Regions from separate parts of the Clostridium cellulovorans 743B genome, predicted to be linked through region 2. Evidence: predicted binding sites of a transcription regulator. Region 2 holds the regulator's gene; the other holds the start of a gene.
What was found. The regulator LexA, encoded in region 2, represses DNA repair genes until DNA is damaged. The targets are predictions, from matches to a motif close to CNAACANNTGTTNG.
Positions count from the first base shown of each region.

Region 1: uvrB (excinuclease ABC subunit UvrB) is a predicted target of LexA. The motif match lies at 3,687-3,700, and genes of this name have one in related genera.

Region 1 is NC_014393.1:452,341-462,473, forward strand. It holds gene CLOCEL_RS01900 (AAA domain-containing protein) at 1-2,392, shown strand, start outside; gene CLOCEL_RS01905 (M48 family metallopeptidase) at 2,662-3,357, shown strand; gene uvrB (excinuclease ABC subunit UvrB) at 3,715-5,691, shown strand; gene uvrA (excinuclease ABC subunit UvrA) at 5,879-8,698, shown strand; gene CLOCEL_RS01920 (fibronectin type III domain-containing protein) at 9,200-10,133, shown strand, end outside.
Region 2 is NC_014393.1:2,433,315-2,443,447, reverse strand. It holds gene spoIIM (stage II sporulation protein M) at 206-823, opposite strand; gene CLOCEL_RS10235 (NUDIX hydrolase) at 881-1,405, opposite strand; gene lexA (transcriptional repressor LexA) at 1,663-2,265, shown strand; gene CLOCEL_RS10225 (methionine gamma-lyase family protein) at 2,408-3,688, opposite strand; gene hfq (RNA chaperone Hfq) at 3,772-4,011, opposite strand; gene miaA (tRNA (adenosine(37)-N6)-dimethylallyltransferase MiaA) at 4,067-5,002, opposite strand; gene mutL (DNA mismatch repair endonuclease MutL) at 5,015-6,991, opposite strand; gene mutS (DNA mismatch repair protein MutS) at 7,004-9,709, opposite strand; gene miaB (tRNA (N6-isopentenyl adenosine(37)-C2)-methylthiotransferase MiaB) at 9,973-10,133, opposite strand, start outside.

The DNA.
Region 1 (10,133 bases), 2.0 Mb from region 2:
GATAAAAGATAGCTGGGCATATAAGGTGTTAGGGTACTATAATTCTGGTTCTGTATCAAGAACAGCAATTGATAAGATTTATGTACTTCTAAAATGTGATTTTACAAGATTATTAGAACTGAGAATAAAAGCAGCTGATAAGTTTATATATATTCCAGAAGATATAGAACTAAGCAAGTTGAAGTTTGCTATAAAAAGAGTTAAAGAAGAAGTTGAAGAAAAGAATGGTTTATCTTATGGATATAAATTTACTCACAGAAAAGAATGCAAGATGTTAGCAAAGTGTACTTTAAATAATGAAAAGATATGTGATCTCGAAGGTATAGATTCTGTTCTTGATTATATAGAAGAAAAACTTATAGAGAATAACATTAAGCACTTTTGGAATATAAGTGCTAAAGAATTTAATGGTAAGGAAATAGCAAAGTTTAACTTAGAAGAAATGGCTTACTTAGAGGATGCTTTAAGATACATAGATATGATAGTCATGTGGGAGCATCGATATATAGACAAGATAACAAATTGCTTAGGAGACATAATACCGTTAAATAAGTTGGATTGGTACAATGAGGAAACTTACATAGACATGAAGAATAACTTAATCGTTCTTCAAGAATATTTAGATTATAGAGAAAGTAAGGAGTATATACTTAAATTTAAGCTAAGGCTTTCTGACATAGAATTTTTATCACCTCTTAGGGCAGCCATCGACCCTTTTAATAGTATAGAGTTTAACAAGATATATAAAGAATTTAAAAATTATGAGAAGCTTGTGCCTTTTGTTAAGGAATATAATATATATTACAACAAGCTAAAAGAAAAGTTACCAGTAACCTGTGAAAAGCTTATGAATGCAGAAAATAGAAGTGGATTAAAAAATATAAACAAAGCTTGGATGTGGAAACAGTTGAACGCTTTGCTTAAGAGAATCCATGATTTAGGAATTGATAAGCTTATAGATGCCTGTGAAAAGGAAAATATTAAAGAAAGAGAAGTTATAAAGGAACTAGCTCAAAACAAAGCTTGGTATCAACAATGCTTGAAGACTACGGAGGAAAAGAGAAAGAGCCTTTATTGTTGGTTACAAGCTGTAAAGAAGATTGGGAAAGGTAGAAGTAAATTCTATACAAAATATTTATCCATGGCACAAGAGGAAATGGAAAAATGTAAGGATATTATACCAGCTTGGATAATGCCAATAAATAGAGTTTTCGAGAGTCTAACTGTAAATCAAGAACTTTTCGATGTGGTTATTATAGATGAAAGCAGTCAATGTGATTTATCAGCTACAACACTTTTAATGAGAGGTAAAAGAACAATAATCGTAGGTGATGATAATCAAATATCGCCTCAGATAATCGGTATAGATAACACATTAGTAACTCATTATTCAGAAGCTTATCTAAAAGATATTCCATATAGCAGATGGTTTGATGCTGAAACAAATATATACACCACCGCTCAAAGAGTTTTTCCTACAAGAGTTATGTTAAAAGAACATTTTAGATGTGTCTCAGAAATTATAGGATTTAGTAATGAACTTTGCTATAACAATGAAATAGCACCTTTAAGAGGTAGGGAAGAACAAGGACTTATACCAATAAAAACAGTATTTGTTGAAGAAGGCATTAGAGAATCCAATAAATCTATAAATATAAAAGAGGCAGATACTATAGTAGATCAAATTTATCATTGCTGCAAGGATGAAAAGTATAAAGGAATGACTATGGGAGTTATTTCTATGCTCGGTGAAGAACAAGGGGAGCTTATCCAAGAAAAACTTAGAGAAAAAATTGGAGAAGCAGAGATTATAAATAGAAAGTTAGTTTGTGGAGATGCTTATTCCTTTCAAGGTGATGAGAGAGACATAATTTTATTATCTATGGTTGTTAGTGGAGACTTAAAAACAAGACCACTTACAAAGGATGTAGACATTAAAAGATTTAATGTTGCAGCTAGTAGGGCAAGGAATCAAATGTGGTTATTCCATTCTATAGACATTAAGAATTTAAATCCTCTTTGTGTGAGATATAAGTTACTTAATTACTGCCAAGGTTATCAAGGGGAAAAGGTGATTAATCAAAGGACAGGATTTGTTCAAGATGTTTATGAATTTTTAAATTCAAAAGGTTTTAAGGTAGCTACATTAGCACAAAATAAATATGGAGTAGATTTTCTTATAGAAGATGACAAAAAAACTATAGCAGTTCAATGCTTTGGTGGAGATTTAAAAGATATAGAGGACCAAGATGGCATGGAAAATCAAAAAATTATTGCTACAATGGGGTGGAAAATTTTCAAAGTAAGAGAAAGTGAATTTTACAGAAATCCATCTGGATTAATAGAAAAGTTGCAGAAAGCTACTGTTGAAGTTAGTGGGATAATCGCGTAGAAATAAAATATGATGATTTTGTGTGTCAGTTTAATTTTAAGTTAATCCCAAAATTAATCATTGAAATTAAAGAGTTATGAATACTTATTAAAATTGCTTCCCAAATTATTTTTACTAAAAAAATTTATATATCAAATGGAAAGGTGGAGATTTGTATATTCAAGTTTCCATCTTTTTATTTGCTAGTAATCAATTATTATTTTAATATTGAAAAAAACTTATTTTTGCTATATATTTTATTCATCATATGTTATAGGTGGGGGAAAATAGTGAAGACTATAAAATTAGATAGCAAAGTTTTTACCTATGAAATAAAAAGAAGCAAAAGAAAAACTATAGCTTTGAGAGTAGTGTCAAAGGGTACCATAAAAATATCAGCACCGTTAATGATATCCGTTAAGACTATTGAAGATATTATCAGGGAGAAAACTTCATGGATACTGGATAATGCAAAAAAACAGGAAGAAATAGAGGCAAGATTTAGAAATCGGAATAAAATTCTTTTTTTAGGAAAAGAATACTGTATAGAAAGAGAAATAAATAAGGACAAAACTTTTGACTTTAAAATAGATGGTGAAATCTTTAAAATTATATTTCCAAGAGTGTTAGAGGAACAAGAAGAAAAAGAATTGTTAATGAGATGGATGAAGAATGAATCTCGTAAAATCTTAAAGGCAAGAACTGATTTTTATTGTAAGTTACTAGAACTTAGTTACAATGAAATTCATATAAAAGACCAGAAAACTCTTTGGGGAAGCTGTTCTAGTAAGGATAACATTAATTATAACTATAGGATTATAATGGCACCGATAGAAATCGTAGATTATTTAGTCGTTCATGAAGCATGTCATTTGGTACATAGAGATCATGGTAAAGCGTATTGGAATTTGGTTGGCAGTGTTATACCTGATTATAAGGAAAGAAGAGCTTGGCTTAAGAATAATGGATTGCTACTTAAAATATAAAAGTTTATTTAAATTTCTAAAAGGTAGTGTTTATCTTTTAGAAATTTTTTATCACTACGGAGAAAGTTTTTAGGTTTAAGTATGAATTGTTTTATTAGATGAAATATAATTTAAGGTTTATTGTTCTTAGATGAGAATATAAATAATGAAGTTATATAAGTTCTGTTTATTGAAACTTCTTCTATATTTAAAAATTAGAATGACTTGAAATTGAAATTTTTTACAGTGGCTAAGGTTAAACTAGAGATGCATAGCCACTGTTAAAATTATCAAGAATCATACATCAAAGTACGTTGACATGATAAATATAAAAGAATACAATATAATAAAGAACAATTGTTCGATGAGGTGATTTTTATGGAAGAGTTTAAAATAGTATCAGAATACAAACCCACTGGAGATCAGCCCCAAGCTATAGAAAGCATTTCAGAGAGAGTGCTTGCAGGTGATAAATTTCAAACTCTCCTTGGTGTAACTGGTTCTGGTAAGACCTTCACCATGGCAAACATAATAGAAAAAGTTCAAAAGCCAACATTAGTTCTTGCACATAACAAGACTTTAGCTGCACAGTTATGTTCAGAGTTTAGAGAATTTTTTCCTGATGCAGCAGTTGAATACTTTGTATCTTATTATGATTATTACCAGCCAGAAGCTTATGTTGCACAAACAGATACATTTATAGAAAAAGATGCTTCTATAAATGACGAAATTGATAGATTAAGGCATTCAGCTACTGCAGCACTTTTCGAAAGAAAGGATGTTATAATAGTAGCTTCTGTTTCTTGCATCTATGGACTGGGTAATCCAGACGAATATAGAAAACTTTCCTTGTCCTTAAGAAAGGGAATGGAAAAAGACAGAGATGAGATAATGAGAAAGCTCATCGATATGCAATATGAAAGAAATGATATTAACTTTGTGAGAGCCACATTTAGAGTAAGAGGGGATATCTTAGATATTTTCCCAGCTTCATCTCAAAAAGTTGGAATCAAGGTAGAGTTTTTTGGAGAAGAAATAGATAGAATAAGGGAATTTGATGTTTTGACAGGGCAGATACTTAGAGAGTTAAAGCATGTGCTTATTTTCCCTGCATCCCACTTTGCTTCTTCTAAGGAAACTGTAGAAAGATCTATAGGGAAAATTGAGGCAGAATTAGATGAGAGAGTAAAAGAGCTCTTAGCAGAAGAAAAGCTTTTAGAAGCTCAGAGATTAAAGCAAAGAACCAACTTTGATATAGAAATGATAAGAGAGATGGGATATTGCCAAGGAATTGAGAACTACTCAAGGATTATGGATGGCAGAAATAAAGGAGAACCTCCAAAAACTTTAATAGATTTCTTTCCAGAGGATTTTTTGATGTTCATAGATGAAAGTCATGTAACACTTCCACAGGTTAGAGCTATGTATGGAGGAGATCGTTCTAGAAAGGAAGCTTTGGTTAATTATGGTTTCAGGTTGCCTTGCGCTTATGATAACAGGCCTCTTAAATTTGAGGAATTTGAGGAAAAACTAAAGCAAGTAGTTTTTGTAAGTGCTACTCCTGCAAAATATGAATTTGATCATTCAACTAATGTTGCAGAGCAAATAATAAGACCTACAGGACTTTTAGACCCAATAATCGAGGTAAGACCTATTGATGGACAAATTGATGACCTCTATTCAAGTATACAAGAAACTATAGTTAGAGGTTTTAGAATTCTTGTTACTACGCTGACAAAGAAGATGGCAGAGGATTTAACTGATTACCTAAAAGAAATGGGAGTTAAGACAAATTACCTACACTCAGATGTAACAACTATAGATAGAATGAAAATAATCAAAGAACTTAGAATGGGTGATTTTGATGTGCTAGTTGGAATTAACCTTTTAAGAGAAGGATTGGATATACCGGAAGTTGCATTAGTAGCAATCCTTGATGCTGATAAAGAAGGCTTTTTAAGGTCAAATACTTCATTAATTCAGACTGTAGGAAGAGCTGCTAGAAATGCTGATAGTAAAGTTATAATGTATGCAGATAAGATAACCGATTCTATGAGTTATACGATAAAAGAAACGGAAAGAAGAAGAAAGATTCAGATAGATTACAATGAAGCACATAATATTACTCCTACTACTATCATAAAGGGTATAAGGGATAATATTCAGATATCTACAATAGCTGAAGAAGAAGCTGTATATTTAACAGAAGAAACAATGTCACAAGAAGATTTGAAAAAGAAGATAGCAAGTTTAGAAAAAGAAATGAAGGCTGTAGCAAAAGAACTTCAATTCGAAAGAGCAGCTGAACTTAGAGATGAAATTAATAAGTTAAAGACAATTATGAATAATGACTAAAAAGAAATTGGTAATTATAGCAGATTGATTCGAGGATAGGATTTTAAGGTTAACTGTTAACTTATACAATTATTGAGGCTATTTAATGAATATTTTAATTAATAAGTTAAAGTTAAAATTTAAAATCTTATATTATGAGTCAATTTAAGATTAGAAGTAGATAAACTTTTTATATAGGAGATAAGCTATGCAAGATAAGATAATAGTAAAAGGAGCAAAGGTTCATAACTTAAAAGACGTAAGTGTAACAATACCAAGAGACAAATTTGTAGTATTTACAGGGCTATCAGGATCAGGTAAATCTTCTTTAGCTTTTGATACTATATATGCTGAAGGACAAAGAAGATATGTTGAGTCGTTGTCTTCTTATGCAAGACAGTTCTTAGGACAGATGAACAAGCCGGATGTGGAATATATTGAAGGATTATCACCTGCTATATCAATAGATCAAAAAACAACAGGAAGAAATCCTAGATCTACAGTAGGAACGGTAACAGAGATATATGATTTTTTGAGATTGCTTTATGCTAGAGTTGGAATTCCGCATTGTCCTAAATGTGGAAGAGAGATAACAAAGCAAACTGTAGATACAATGGTAGATAAAATAATGTCCCTTGAAGAAAGAACAAAAATTCAAGTAATGGCACCAATAATTAGAGGGAAAAAGGGAGAACATGTTAAGGTTCTTGAAAATATAAAGAAAAATGGTTTTGTAAGAGCACGTATTGACGGTGAACTTTATGAGCTAGAAGATGAAGAGATAAAGCTAGAGAAAACTAAAAAGCATAATATAGAAGCAGTTATTGATAGATTGGTTATTAAGGAAGGAATCGAGGCAAGACTTACGGAATCAATAGAAACATCTTTAAAGCTTGCTGAAGGTAGAGTACTTATAGATGTAATTGATGGAGAAGAAATGCTATTTAGTGAACATTTCGCTTGTCCAGAATGCAATATCAGCATTGATGAGATAGAACCCAGGTTTTTCTCCTTTAACGCACCTTTTGGGAAGTGCGATACTTGTGATGGGCTTGGAACTTTGATGGAGATAGATGAAGATTTAATACTTCCAAATAAAGAACTGAGTATAATGCAGGGAGCTGTAGCACCTTGGGGAGAAGGTAGGTTAAAAGAAGATTCTTGGGGTTTCTCTGTTCTTACAGCTTTATCGAAACGATATGAGTTTGATTTAAATACACCGATAAAGGATTTACCTAGAGAGGTTGTAGAAGCTCTTCTTTATGGAACTAATGGCGAAAAACTTACGATTTATTACGCTAATGGCTATAAGGATCAATATAATTATGCCTTTGAGGGTGTAGTAAATGAACTTAGAAGAAGATATATGGAAACTGGATCTGATACAATAAAGACTGAAATAGAAAACTATATGAGTGACAACCCTTGTCCAAAATGTAAAGGAGCGAGATTGAAGCCTGAGGTTCTAAGTGTAACTATAAATGGTAGGAACATTTATGAATTTTGTAATATGCCAATAAGAGAAGAATTGGCTTTTATGCAAGGTTTAGAGTTAACTGAAAAAGAAAAGATTATAAGTAATCAGATATTAAAAGAAATAAATGAAAGACTAAAATTCCTTATAGATGTAGGTCTAGATTACTTATCATTATCTAGAAGTGCTAGAACTTTATCAGGAGGAGAGTCTCAAAGAATAAGGCTAGCAACTCAAATAGGTTCAAGTCTTGTTGGTGTTCTTTATATTCTAGATGAACCAAGTATTGGACTTCATCAAAGGGATAATGACAAACTTATAGCTACAATGAAGCATCTTAGAGATATTGGTAATACATTAATTGTTGTTGAACATGATGAGGATACCATAAGAGAAGCAGATTTCATAGTAGATATAGGACCAAGAGCTGGAGAACACGGTGGAGAAATTGTAATCGCAGGAACCTTAGATGAAGTTAAAGATTGCAAGGAATCTATAACAGGTCAATATTTAAATGGAGAAAAAAGAATTGAAGTTCCAGCAGAAAGACGTAAAGGTAACGGTAACAGCATAGTGGTTACTGGTGGCAGAGAAAATAATCTAAAAAATGTCACTGCAGAATTTAAACTTGGAATGTTTACTGCTGTAACTGGAGTTTCAGGTTCAGGAAAGAGTACTTTAGTAAATGAAATCCTTTATAAAGGAATAAATAAGCAATTAAATAGAGCCAAAATAAACCCAGGACAACATAAAGATATAAAGGGTATAGAGAATATAGATAAAATAATAAATATAGACCAGAGCCCTATTGGAAGAACTCCTAGATCAAATCCTGCTACATATACTGGAATGTTTGATCTTATAAGAGAACTTTATGCATCAACCAATGAAGCTAAGATGAGAGGCTATAAGCAAGGACGATTTAGCTTTAATGTAAAAGGGGGAAGATGCGAGGCTTGCAAAGGTGATGGTATAATAAAGATTGAAATGCAGTTTTTATCAGATGTGTATGTGCCTTGTGAGGTTTGTAAGGGCAAAAGATATAATAGAGAAACCTTAGAAGTAAAATATAAGGGTAAAAATATTGATGATGTTTTAAATATGACAGTTGAAGAAGCCTTAGAATTTTTTGAAAACCACCAAAGAATCAAAACCAAGCTTGAAACTTTGATGGATGTAGGGCTTGGATATGTAAGACTTGGTCAACCTTCAACACAGTTATCTGGTGGAGAAGCTCAAAGGATAAAATTAGCTTATGAATTATCTAGAAGAAGTACAGGCAAGACGTTATATATACTAGATGAGCCGACAACAGGTCTTCATACTGCAGATGTTAAAAAACTGATCAGTATTCTTCAAAGACTCGTAGATGGTGGAAATACTGTTATAGTTATCGAACATAATTTAGATGTAATTAAATGTGTAGATAATATAATTGACTTAGGACCAGAAGGTGGAGTCAGAGGTGGAACAATCCTTTGCACTGGAACTCCAGAAGAAGTTGCAGAAAATAAGGGGTCCTATACTGGTCATTATTTAAAGAGAATGTTATAAATATAAAAATATAAATTACAATGCACACCTAGAACTTAGTTTCTAGGTGTTTTTCTGTGGTAATGAAAATACATTAAAGGTTTATGAAGTTATTAAAAATAATATAACCTATAAGCTTTTTTAGAAAAGTATGTATAGATTTATGTATAGATTAAGGTTTAATAAATCCCAAAGAACATGAAGGAGTTAATTAGTATTCAAATAGTAGTTATGTACTCTGATTAAAAACCTACATTACTTTTATCAACTGGGTGCAGGCTAAATGTAAAAATATTGTTGAAACTTGTGTACATAATACGACAAAATGGATAATTGTGATAATTGAAAGAGAGAAAAATTGAGAATTAAAATAAATGAAGTAGGTTTTTAAAAGAAATTCCCTGTAAAATAGTATCTTACCTTATAACTGTGGTATAATATATGATAAAAAGTGGCAGTAAACGACATGCGATTGGTTTCTATTATAATAGTGGAAATAAGATAAGGAGAGTGATGAGATAGATGAAAATTAAGATTTTAAGTAAGAAAGTTAAGATGTTCTTAGGGCTTATTGTGTTGGTCATGTTAATAAATATAAATGCCAATGCTATTACTTTTAACTATGATATAAAGAATAAAGTAATAGAAATTGAAAGTGATAATGGTTTAAATATTAAATATAAATATGATCAAGATAATAGAATAAAAGAAATTAGTTATGGTGATTTTAAGATTAAATATAAGTATGACCAATATGGTAGATTATCAGAAATTAGATATGATGATGGTTCAAGAATTATATATGAATATGATAAATATGGACGACTTATAGGAACTAGAATAATACCAGGGCACGTTACATTAGTTGGCATATCAGTAGAGAAACAAGTTTATGATATGGATATTAATAAAACTACTAATATAAAAGTTATAGGAAAATATTCTAACGGTTCATCTAGAGATATTACAAATTATTCTACATTTATTGTAGCAAATAATAATATTGTTACAATACAAAATGTAGGAATTATAACTGCAAAAGCATATGGAGAGACGGATCTAAAGATAAGTTACCTTGATAAAACATGCACAGTAAAGATAAATGTTATTAACAGAGGTACACCTAGAAAGCCTAATGCACCTACAGGGTTAATAGCTGAGAAGGTTACACAAAATACTGTAAATTTAAAATGGAATCCAGCTGCGGATAGCTTAGGCGTGGCAGGATATGATATTTATTCTGGAAGTAACTTAGTAGGAAGTACTAATGGTACAAGCTTTTCAATCAATGGATTAGAAAATAATAAAGAATATACTTTCAAAGTTAGAATAAAAGATGTAAATGGGAACCTATCAGATTTTAGTGAAGAAATAAGTGTTAAAACTCTTAATGTTGTTACACTTTTAGATATATCAGTAGAAAAAGAAGTCTATGATATGGACATTAATGAAACTA
Region 2 (10,133 bases):
TAAAAATAACTCTTAATATAATATATAACATAGCTAATTATATCTCTATTTTGCTTACTGATGACAAACAAATCCCCATTCCGCGTATTCTCAGTAAAATGTTCTAAATATGTATTAAAAACTTTTGGAAGTATGTATCCTAAAAATAAAATAATCATAAAGCATTTAAAGAAAAGAATAACTAAAGCAATAAAGTTATTCTTATTCATAATTTTATTAATTTTAAAAGATATGAGGATACAAAACTCTCTATAAATGCACCTACACACATCAATAAGAGTATAACAATTAAATTTCTTGTATATTTATTTATCTTCTTAATTACATTAACTCTCCAAGCATTTTTTTCTTTGAGCAATGCAAGAGAAAAATTCATAGCTACCACCGATGTAAAAATCATCAATCCAACAAAAATTAAATTTTGTGGTAATATACCAAAAAGCGAAAATAAAATCCCCTTACTCCTAAATGCATTAACAAAAAAACTGAATGTAAAACCTAATGTAAAGCCTTTTATAAGTTGTATTATCAGTATAAAAGGAACTCCAATAATAGTGAGTCCTGTAAACCAAATAAGAAGTATAAAAGGTATATTATTTTTTAAAGATTCAACAAAGACATTCATATTGCTAATTTTATCATTAGCAGAAGAAAAATTTGATATGTAAGCACATAATTGTTTTTTTAATATATCATCCATATAGTTTACACTATATATACCAAGAACTATTCCAGTGCAAATGCATAATAAGCTAAGTAGATACAACCATTTATTTTCTTTAATATGGTTATTTATATATGCATCAAATTTTTTTATTCCCATATTATCGCTCCTAACATATTTTATATTTTAATATCTATGTTAGAGCAAATAATATTATTACCTTATATAGCCAAATGCACAAATTGTTTTTGCATCTTCGATAATGCCTTCTTTTATCATTTTTTGTACTTCCTCTAAAGAGTGATAATGCACATTTACAAACTCATCTTCATCTAAACAACCTGCTTTACCATTGTATAGATTCTCAGCTTTGAAAATATGTATATATTCATCACAAAATCCAGGAGAAGCTAATACTTTTCCAAGATAAGTTATATCATTTGATTTATAACCAGTTTCTTCTTCTAATTCTCTTAGAGCAGTTAATTTTATATCCTCACCTTTTTCAATTTTACCAGCTGGCAATTCTAGTGTAACCTTATCTATTGGTTTTCTATACTGCTCAACAAAAATCACTGTATTTTCATCTTTAAAAGCTAAAATAGCCACTCCACCAGGATGATTAACTATTTCCCTATCTGCAGTGTTTCCATTAGGTAATACTACCTTTTGCTTTCTTAACTTTATTATTTTTCCTTCATAGATCGTTTCTTCACTAATAGTTTTCTCAGCTAAATCCATTAAATCACCTCATAAATTCAAATATTTTACCTACATATTTTATAGGTTTCCGAAAACCGACATCATTATCCTAATAAAAAGATTTTTATAGATATTAATAATTTATATAATCATATCCTCTTTCGTAGTTAGCTTAATTTTACAATATGTTGTATTAATTTTCAACAACTCCAAATTATATTAAACTAAATACAGAACATTAGTTTGTCATTTTATCTTACCTATGTTATAATTCAATTAATTGAGAGGTGAAAATAATGGTTGAAAAAAACAACAAGCAGATGGAAATTTATAATTACATAAAATCTGTTTCAGCAGAAAGAGGTTATCCACCTTCTGTTAGAGAAATATGTACAGCAGTTGGTTTAAGTTCAACCTCTACTGTTCATGGTCATTTAGAGAGGTTAGAAAAACGTGGTTATATTAGGAGAGATCCTTCAAAGCCAAGAGCTATAGAATTATTAAAAGAGAATAAAGTAGAAATGCTTTCTATCCCTATTATAGGTAAAGTTACAGCTGGTAATCCTATATTAGCTTTTGAAGACATTGAAGATACTTTTACTATTCCATCACAATTTATAAAATCTAATAAAGAACTTTTTATGCTAAAAGTATCTGGTGAGAGTATGGTTGAGGCTGGAATACGCGATGGTGATCTTGCTATAATTGAAAAGCAAAACACTGCAAACAATGGAGATATAGTTGTTGCTATGATCGAAGGTGAAGCTACAATTAAAACTTTTTATAGAGAAGAAAATCATATAAGACTTCAACCTGAAAACAAGCTTTTATCCCCTATTATAGTTAATAGTTGTACTATACTTGGAAAGCTTGCAGGGATATTTAGAAACTATAAATAAAATTTATTTTTAAAATTGAATAGTTCTAAAATCTATATACCCCCTTATAGCAATAGTTCTTGATTATTACTATAAGGGGGTATGTTTTAGTATTAAATTTATTTTTTACGCACTTTCTGCATTAAAAAATAGAAACATATAGCTATAAAATATTAGACAATGATATAAGTACACCAATTTTCCCATGATCAAAAGTAAGTCCACCCTGAAGATAAGCAATAAATGGCTCCCTTATTGGTGCATCAGCAGATAATTCTATTGATGCTCCTTGTACAAAGGCACCTGCTGCCATAATAACTTGGTCCTCATATCCAGGCATATCCCATGGTTCACATTCTACAAAGGAATCAATAGGCGAACCTTTTTGTATCCCCTTACAGAATTTAATTAACTTATCCTTTGAATTGAATTTTATAGCTTGTATTATATCGCTACGTTTATCCGTATAGCTAGGCAAAACTTCAAACCCTGCAAGTTCCATAAGTCTAGCAGCAAATACTGAAGATTTTATAGCCTCTATAGTAACATGTGGTGCTAAGAATAATCCTTGGTATAATGATCTCATAACACCAAAGGTTGAACCACATTCCCCACCAATCCCAGGGATAGTAAGTCTATAAGCTGCCTGATTAACATACTCAGCTTTTCCTGCTATATATCCTCCAGTTGGGGCAATACCGCCTCCTATATTTTTTATAAGAGAACCTGCAACCAAGTCTACTCCAACATCAGTAGGCTCAACTATATCAGTGAATTCACCATAACAATTATCTACAAAGCATATTATATCCTTGTTTATAGATTTTACAGTGGTAACTATCTCTTCTATATCTGAAACAAGTAATGCTCTTCTCCAACCATAACCTGTCGAACGTTGGATATGTACTAACTTTATTGATTTATCAGCTATTAATGTTTCTTTAATTGCTTCTAAATCCACTTTATTTTCTACAGTCAAATCTAGCTGCTTATAATTGACACCATATTCTTTCAAAGATCCAATGTTTTTCTTTGAAGATATTCCAATTATATTATGAAGAGTATCATACGGCTTACCGCAAACAGATAACATAGTATCATTAGGTCTTAAATTACCAAACAGCGCTGCTCCAATTGCATGAGTACCATTTACAAAATGTGGTCTTACAAGAGCTGCTTCGGTATTAAATATTCTTGCATAAACCTTATCTAAAGAGTCCCTACCTATATCATCATATCCATAACCGCTACTATTAGTAAAATGGCTATCTGATATTCTCTCTTCTTGAAAAGCTCTAAGTACCTTAAGCTGATTATATTCTCGAATTTCATCATAAAAAGCAAATTGCTCTTCAACATCGCGTATTGCTTTTTCATAAAGATCGATTGCCTCTTTTTTAATATTGAATTCTTTTTGAAGTTTAACTTTTGTGGCTTCTAACATGAACCTTTTCCTCCCTTCATGCACCTTAGATATATTAGCACATAAAAAAAGAACAAGCAACACTGCTGTTCTTTTTACTATTTTTATTCATTAAATCCTTCATTTGTGAATAATAAAGGTTTTCCTGGAGTTATTGTTGAAATCGCATGTTTATAGATCATCATTTGTTTTCCATCACTATCTAAGATAACAGTAAAACTATCAAATCCTTTAACGTATCCTTTTAATTGGAAACCATTAGTAAGATGAATTATCACGCAAACTCTACCTTTTCTTGCGCTATTTAGAAATATGTCTTGTAAATTATTTGTTGTCTTATTCATAGTATATTCACGCTCCTTATAAGTTAGTAATTCTATAAATTTACTTAAAACCCTTTTATTTATTAGCAGTTATAAAAAGTATTTTGTCAATTATATCATTTTCATCTTCAAAATCTTCTTTACTTAGCCAAAAAGCTCTCTCTTCTTTTCTAAACCACGTAAGTTGTCGTTTAGCGTAATTTCTGCTACCTTTTTTTATTAAATATACAGCTTCATCATAAGACATTTTTCCATCTAAATAATCTAATATCTCTTTATATCCTATTCCCTTCATTGATTGCATATTGGAAGTATAACCTTTTTCCTTAAGTTTTATAACTTCATCAACTAGCCCATAATCAAGCATTATGTCAACCCTTTGATCTATCCTCCTATACAATTCTTCACGATTCATATTTATAACAAAATAATGCACGTTATATGGAATGTCATAAAGAACAGCTTGATTTTCTTGATTGTATTCATTAAGAGTTTTACCTGTGACTTTAAAAACCTCTAAAGCTCTTATAACCCTCTTTAAGTCATTTGGATACAATCTTTCATAAGATGCACTATCCACCTCTTTAAGCATAGAATGAACATATTCCTTACCATGAAGCTCTGCAAGACTTTGAAGATGCTCTCTATACTGGAGATCTTTATCCGTGCAAGCAAAATCATAATTATATATAAGTGAATTTATATACAGCCCTGTTCCACCAACTACTATTGGCATCTTCCCCCTAGAAATAATGTCTTCAATAGCTTCTTCAGCTCTTTCTTTGAAATCAGAAACGCTGAAACTTTCGTCAGGAGCGACAATATCTATCATATGATGAGGAATTCCTTGCATTTCTTCTTTTGAAATCTTTGCTGAACCTACATCCATCCCCTTATATATTTGCATAGAATCAGCTGATACAATTTCACCATCTAATTGTTTTGCCAACCTTATAGATATATTAGTTTTTCCTACAGCTGTAGGTCCTGTGAGAATAATTAAATCTTTCACCTTTTTAACCACCTACTGAATCCTTTTGAATCGTTTTTCAATTTCATTGTTAGTCATCTTAATAATAGTCGGTCTTCCATGAGGACAATTGAATGGTTCATCAATAAATCTTAATTCCTCAATTAATGCTATCATTTCACGAATATCAAGATTATCATTTGCTTTAATAGCACTCTTACATGCAAGAGTAGCTATCTTATAATATTTTACCTCTAAAGTTGATCCACTTCCATAGTTCTTTAAATTATCTAGTATATTAGTGAACAATTCTTTTACCACTGGTCTGCCAAGAAAAACAGGAACCTCTCTTACAGAAACAGTATTCTCTCCAAAGTCTTCAATTAAAAAACCAGCTTTAGTAAACATTTCATGGTTTTCCTTATAAATCGAAAAATCATATGGAGTCATCTCTATTACCTCTGGCAACATCAAAATCTGAGAAACTACCTTAGATAATTTCATCTCTTTAATATATTTCTCAAAAATAATTTTTTCGTGAGCAGCATGTTGATCTACTAAATATAAACCGTCATAACCTTCCATCAGTATATAAGTATTTGAATACTGACCTATTATCCTCATCATCGGGAATTTTTCTACAGGTTTAATTTCCGAATTTGTAAAATCATTTACTTCTTCTTTTTCTATAGAAACTTTAGCTACTGATTCTTCTACACTAGACTTATTGTAAGAAGTATTTATTTCATTCTCTTTTACTGCAATTTCACTATTAACATCTTGGCTTATGGTAGTATTCCACAAAGTATCCTTTTCTTGTGCACTATCAATCCTTATGTTATCTTGTTTTTGGGTTTCTTGGCTTTTATCATTCTGTAATATCTGATAATCCAGATAATTGTTTTCCTTAGGATTCTTATTATTACTATTAACAAGAACTTCCGTTGGAATCTCAGGCGCCTTTAAGTCAACCGGAAGCTTAACTTGCATTATAGGCTTCTCATTAATTTCTTCCTTATCTGTTTCTAGAAAATCATCCTTAACAAGATCTCTAACAACCTTATGAATAGTGTCAAAAACTATTTTAAATATACGACTTTCATCTTGAAACTTAATTTCAGCCTTAGTAGGATGCACATTGACATCTAAAAACTCAGGATAGATATCTAGAAATATTATAAAAAACGGATACTTATTAACCATAAAAAATGACTTAACAGCATTCTCCACAGCTGTAGCAATAAGTTTATTCTTTATAAATCTATTATTTACAAATATACTTTGGTTGTTCCTGCTTCCTCTTGATAATTCTGAATTTCCGATATATCCATATATAGATACAATATCACCATGACCTTCAAAAAAACTTAGGTTCTCTACGACATTCTTACCATATATGTTTCTAATAGTATCAGTTAATTGTCCTGTTCCAAAGGTTGTAAGAACATTTTTGTTATTGCTAAAAAACTTAAAGGATATATTAGGGTATGCTAACGCAATTCTACTAACTATATCCGAAATAAGAGCAGCTTCTCTTTGTTTTGACTTAAGAAACTTTTTTCTAGCTGGTACATTGTAAAAAATATCCCTCACCTCTATTACAGTACCTTTATTACAGCCACAACTATTTAAATATTTTATTTCTCCTCCATGGATTTCGATTTCTGTACCAAAATCTTCACTTCCAATTTTAGTCTTTAAATTTACTTTAGCTACTGATGCGATACTTGCTAAAGCTTCTCCTCTAAAGCCTAAAGACTTCAACTTATATAAATCATCAATAGTTTCTATCTTACTTGTTGCATGTGGTAAAAAAGCCTTCTCCACATCCTCTGGATGTATACCACTGCCATCATCAGTAATTCTTATCAGTGTTTCTCCTCCATCTAAAATTTCTATTGTAATTTTAGTTGCTCCAGAATCTATGCTGTTTTCCATCATCTCTTTTACTACAGATAATGGCCTCTCAACAACTTCTCCTGCTGCAATTTTATTGGAGGTATTATTATCTAAAAGGTTAATTCTTTTCAACGATTATCACCTCTATAAAAGATCCTTCGATTTCTTTATAAGTTCATTTAGCTTTGTCATAGCATCCAATGGTGTCATATTCATTAAATCCAATCTACTTATTTCATCTACAAAAGACCTTCTTGTTATTTCATAAAAATCCATCTGAACTGGTTTCTCTTGTTTTTTTGCTACCTCTTTTCCAGGTAGTTTTTCAATTTCAACATTAGGTGTTTCTATTACTTCAATGTTCTTTTCAACTTTCTCTATAACAACCGCAGCTTCTACCAATTTAACTTCTGAAGTTCTCTTAGTGATATCTTTTTCTTCTAAGTTTTCTTCCTCTAATTTCATAAGAATTTCTTTTGATCTATCAAGTACTGCTTGTGGAAGTCCCGCTAGTCTTGCTACTTCTATACCATAAGATTCATCAGCCGCACCTTTTACTATTTTGTGGAGAAATATAATCTCTTCACCTATCTTTTTTACACCTACAGAATAATTTTTAACACCGCTAAACTCTGCTTCAAGCTTTGTAAGTTCATGATAATGTGTGGCGAATAAAGTTTTACATTTTACATTCTTGTTTGTTGTTAAGAATTCTATCACTGCCCAAGCAATGCTTAAACCATCATAAGTACTTGTGCCTCTTCCAACTTCGTCTAAAAGCACTAAGCTATTATTGGTAGCGTTATTTAAAATATTTGCTACTTCCCACATTTCTACCATGAAAGTACTTTTACCACCAGCTAAATCATCAGATGCCCCTATTCTTGTAAACACCTTATCACATATTCCTATAGTAGCACTTTCAGCAGGAACAAAACTGCCTATCTGCGCCATAATAGTTATAAGAGCACATTGTCTCATATATGTTGATTTACCGCCCATATTAGGCCCTGTTATTATCAGAAGTTGATTTTCTTCTCTATCTAATGAAATTGAATTACTTATAAAATTTCCTGTAGGAAGAAGTTTTTCAACAACTGGATGTCTTCCCTCTTTTATATTAATAATACCACTGACATCAATTGCTGGCCTTGTATAGTTATTCTCTAATGCAACAATAGCTAGAGAATTTAAACAATCTATGGTAGCAATTAATCGCGCTGATTGCTGCATTCTTAAGACTTCTTTTAAAACTAGTTCTCTAACTTCAACAAATACATCGTACTCCAGTGAGATAAGCTTTTCTTCAGCACCTAATATGATATCCTCCATCTTTTTAAGCTCATCAGTTATATATCTTTCACAATTAGCAAGGGTTTGTTTTCTTATATACCTATGCTCTGGAACCATATTTAAATTTGTCTTGGTTACTTCAATGTAGTAACCAAAAACCTTATTAAAGCTTACCTTTAAAGATTTTATTCCTGTAGTCTCTTTTTCCCTTGCTTCAAGCTCTGAAAGCCATAGCTTACCATCTTTTTTAGCAACTTTTAATTGATCAATTTCCGAATTATAACCTTCTTTAATAAGGTTACCTTCTTTTAATGTAATAGCAGGACTTTCATCAATTGATTTTTCTAACAATTCTTCGATATCTGATAATTCATCTAAATTATTATATATTTCTTGAAGATACGAGGAAGTACATTGTTTTAGCAGAGTTTTTATAGCTGGAATCTTACTTATAGACGATTTTATTGATAATAACTCTTTTGCATTAACACTTTTAGAAGATACTTTTCCTACAAGCCTTTCAATATCGTAAATATCTTTTAATAAGACTTTAAGTTCTTCTTGAAGCGATAAGTTAGATACTAATTCAGCAACTGCCTCTAACCTTAGTTCTATAGCATTTTTATTTATTAAAGGCTGATCAATCCATTTTCTAAGTTCTCTAGCTCCCATAGCAGTACTAGTCTTGTCTAATACCCACAGTAAAGAACCTTTTTTCGTTTTATCTCTTTGAGTTTCTGTGAGTTCCAAATTTTTTCTAGTATTGATATCTATCGAAAGAAAATCCTCTATTTCATATATATTCAAAGTATTAATATGGCTTAAATCTGCCTTTTGAGTTTCCTTAATATATCTTATTATCGAATTAATACTATAAGCCAAGCCAATTGGTTTTTCATCTATATTATAATCCTTAAAATAACTCTCTACATTTTCTTTATAACCTGACATGTAAAAATCTAAATTCTCATTAGTAAATGTTACAGAAAATCTTTCTTTTATTGCCGCAATTACTTCTTCTTTTATTTCCTCATGAATTATTATTTCTGAAGGATTATACTTTGATATCTCGCTTAATAACATAGGTACATCATAATTAAAATATGAACTACTAAATTCACCTGTAGAAATATCAGAAAAAGCTATATAAAATTTATCTACTGAAAAATATATACTCATAATATAATTATTTTTTCTATCTTCAAGGAAATTACCCTCGATATAAGTTCCTGGAGTATATACCTTAACAATACCCCTTTTTACAATTCCTTTAGCCACACTTGGGTCTTCAAGTTGCTCACAAATACCAACTTTATATCCTCTTGACACTAGCTTACTTATGTAGACATTAGCAGCATGATATGGAATACCACACATTGGAGCACGTTCTTCTAATCCGCAATCTCTTCCGGTTAGAACTAATTCAAGTTCTCTTGATGCAATTTTGGCATCCTCGAAAAACATTTCGTAGAAATCGCCTAATCTAAAAAATAGAATACACTGTGGATTTTCTTCTTTTATCTGTAAATACTGTTGCATCATTGGGGTTAATGCCATTGAAATCTCATCCTTTCAGTTGTTAAAGAAGTCTTTTATGAAGTAGAAACTTCTCCTATAAAATATATACGTTCCAATAAAGAAGCCACCTTTATTTCACCTTTGGTATATAAATGTAATGTAGCAACTTAAATTGACTTATATTATTAGGCTTCTTATCAAAAGAATAATTTCTACCTTAAGAGAAATGCCCTTATTAAGAGTATTTGCTCTTTCTCCAGAGCATTTTCTCTCAATAAGAGCTTAATTCTTTTAATTAAAGTTTATATTTCTTCACCAAGTAATGAAAATGCTTGTGTTTTTGTTATTTTAACATTGATAAGCTTTCCTATATTCTCAGGATTACCAGTAAAATTAACTAACTTTCCTGTTCTAGTTCTTCCCATTAACTTATTGTCATCATTTTTACTTGGTCCTTCAACCA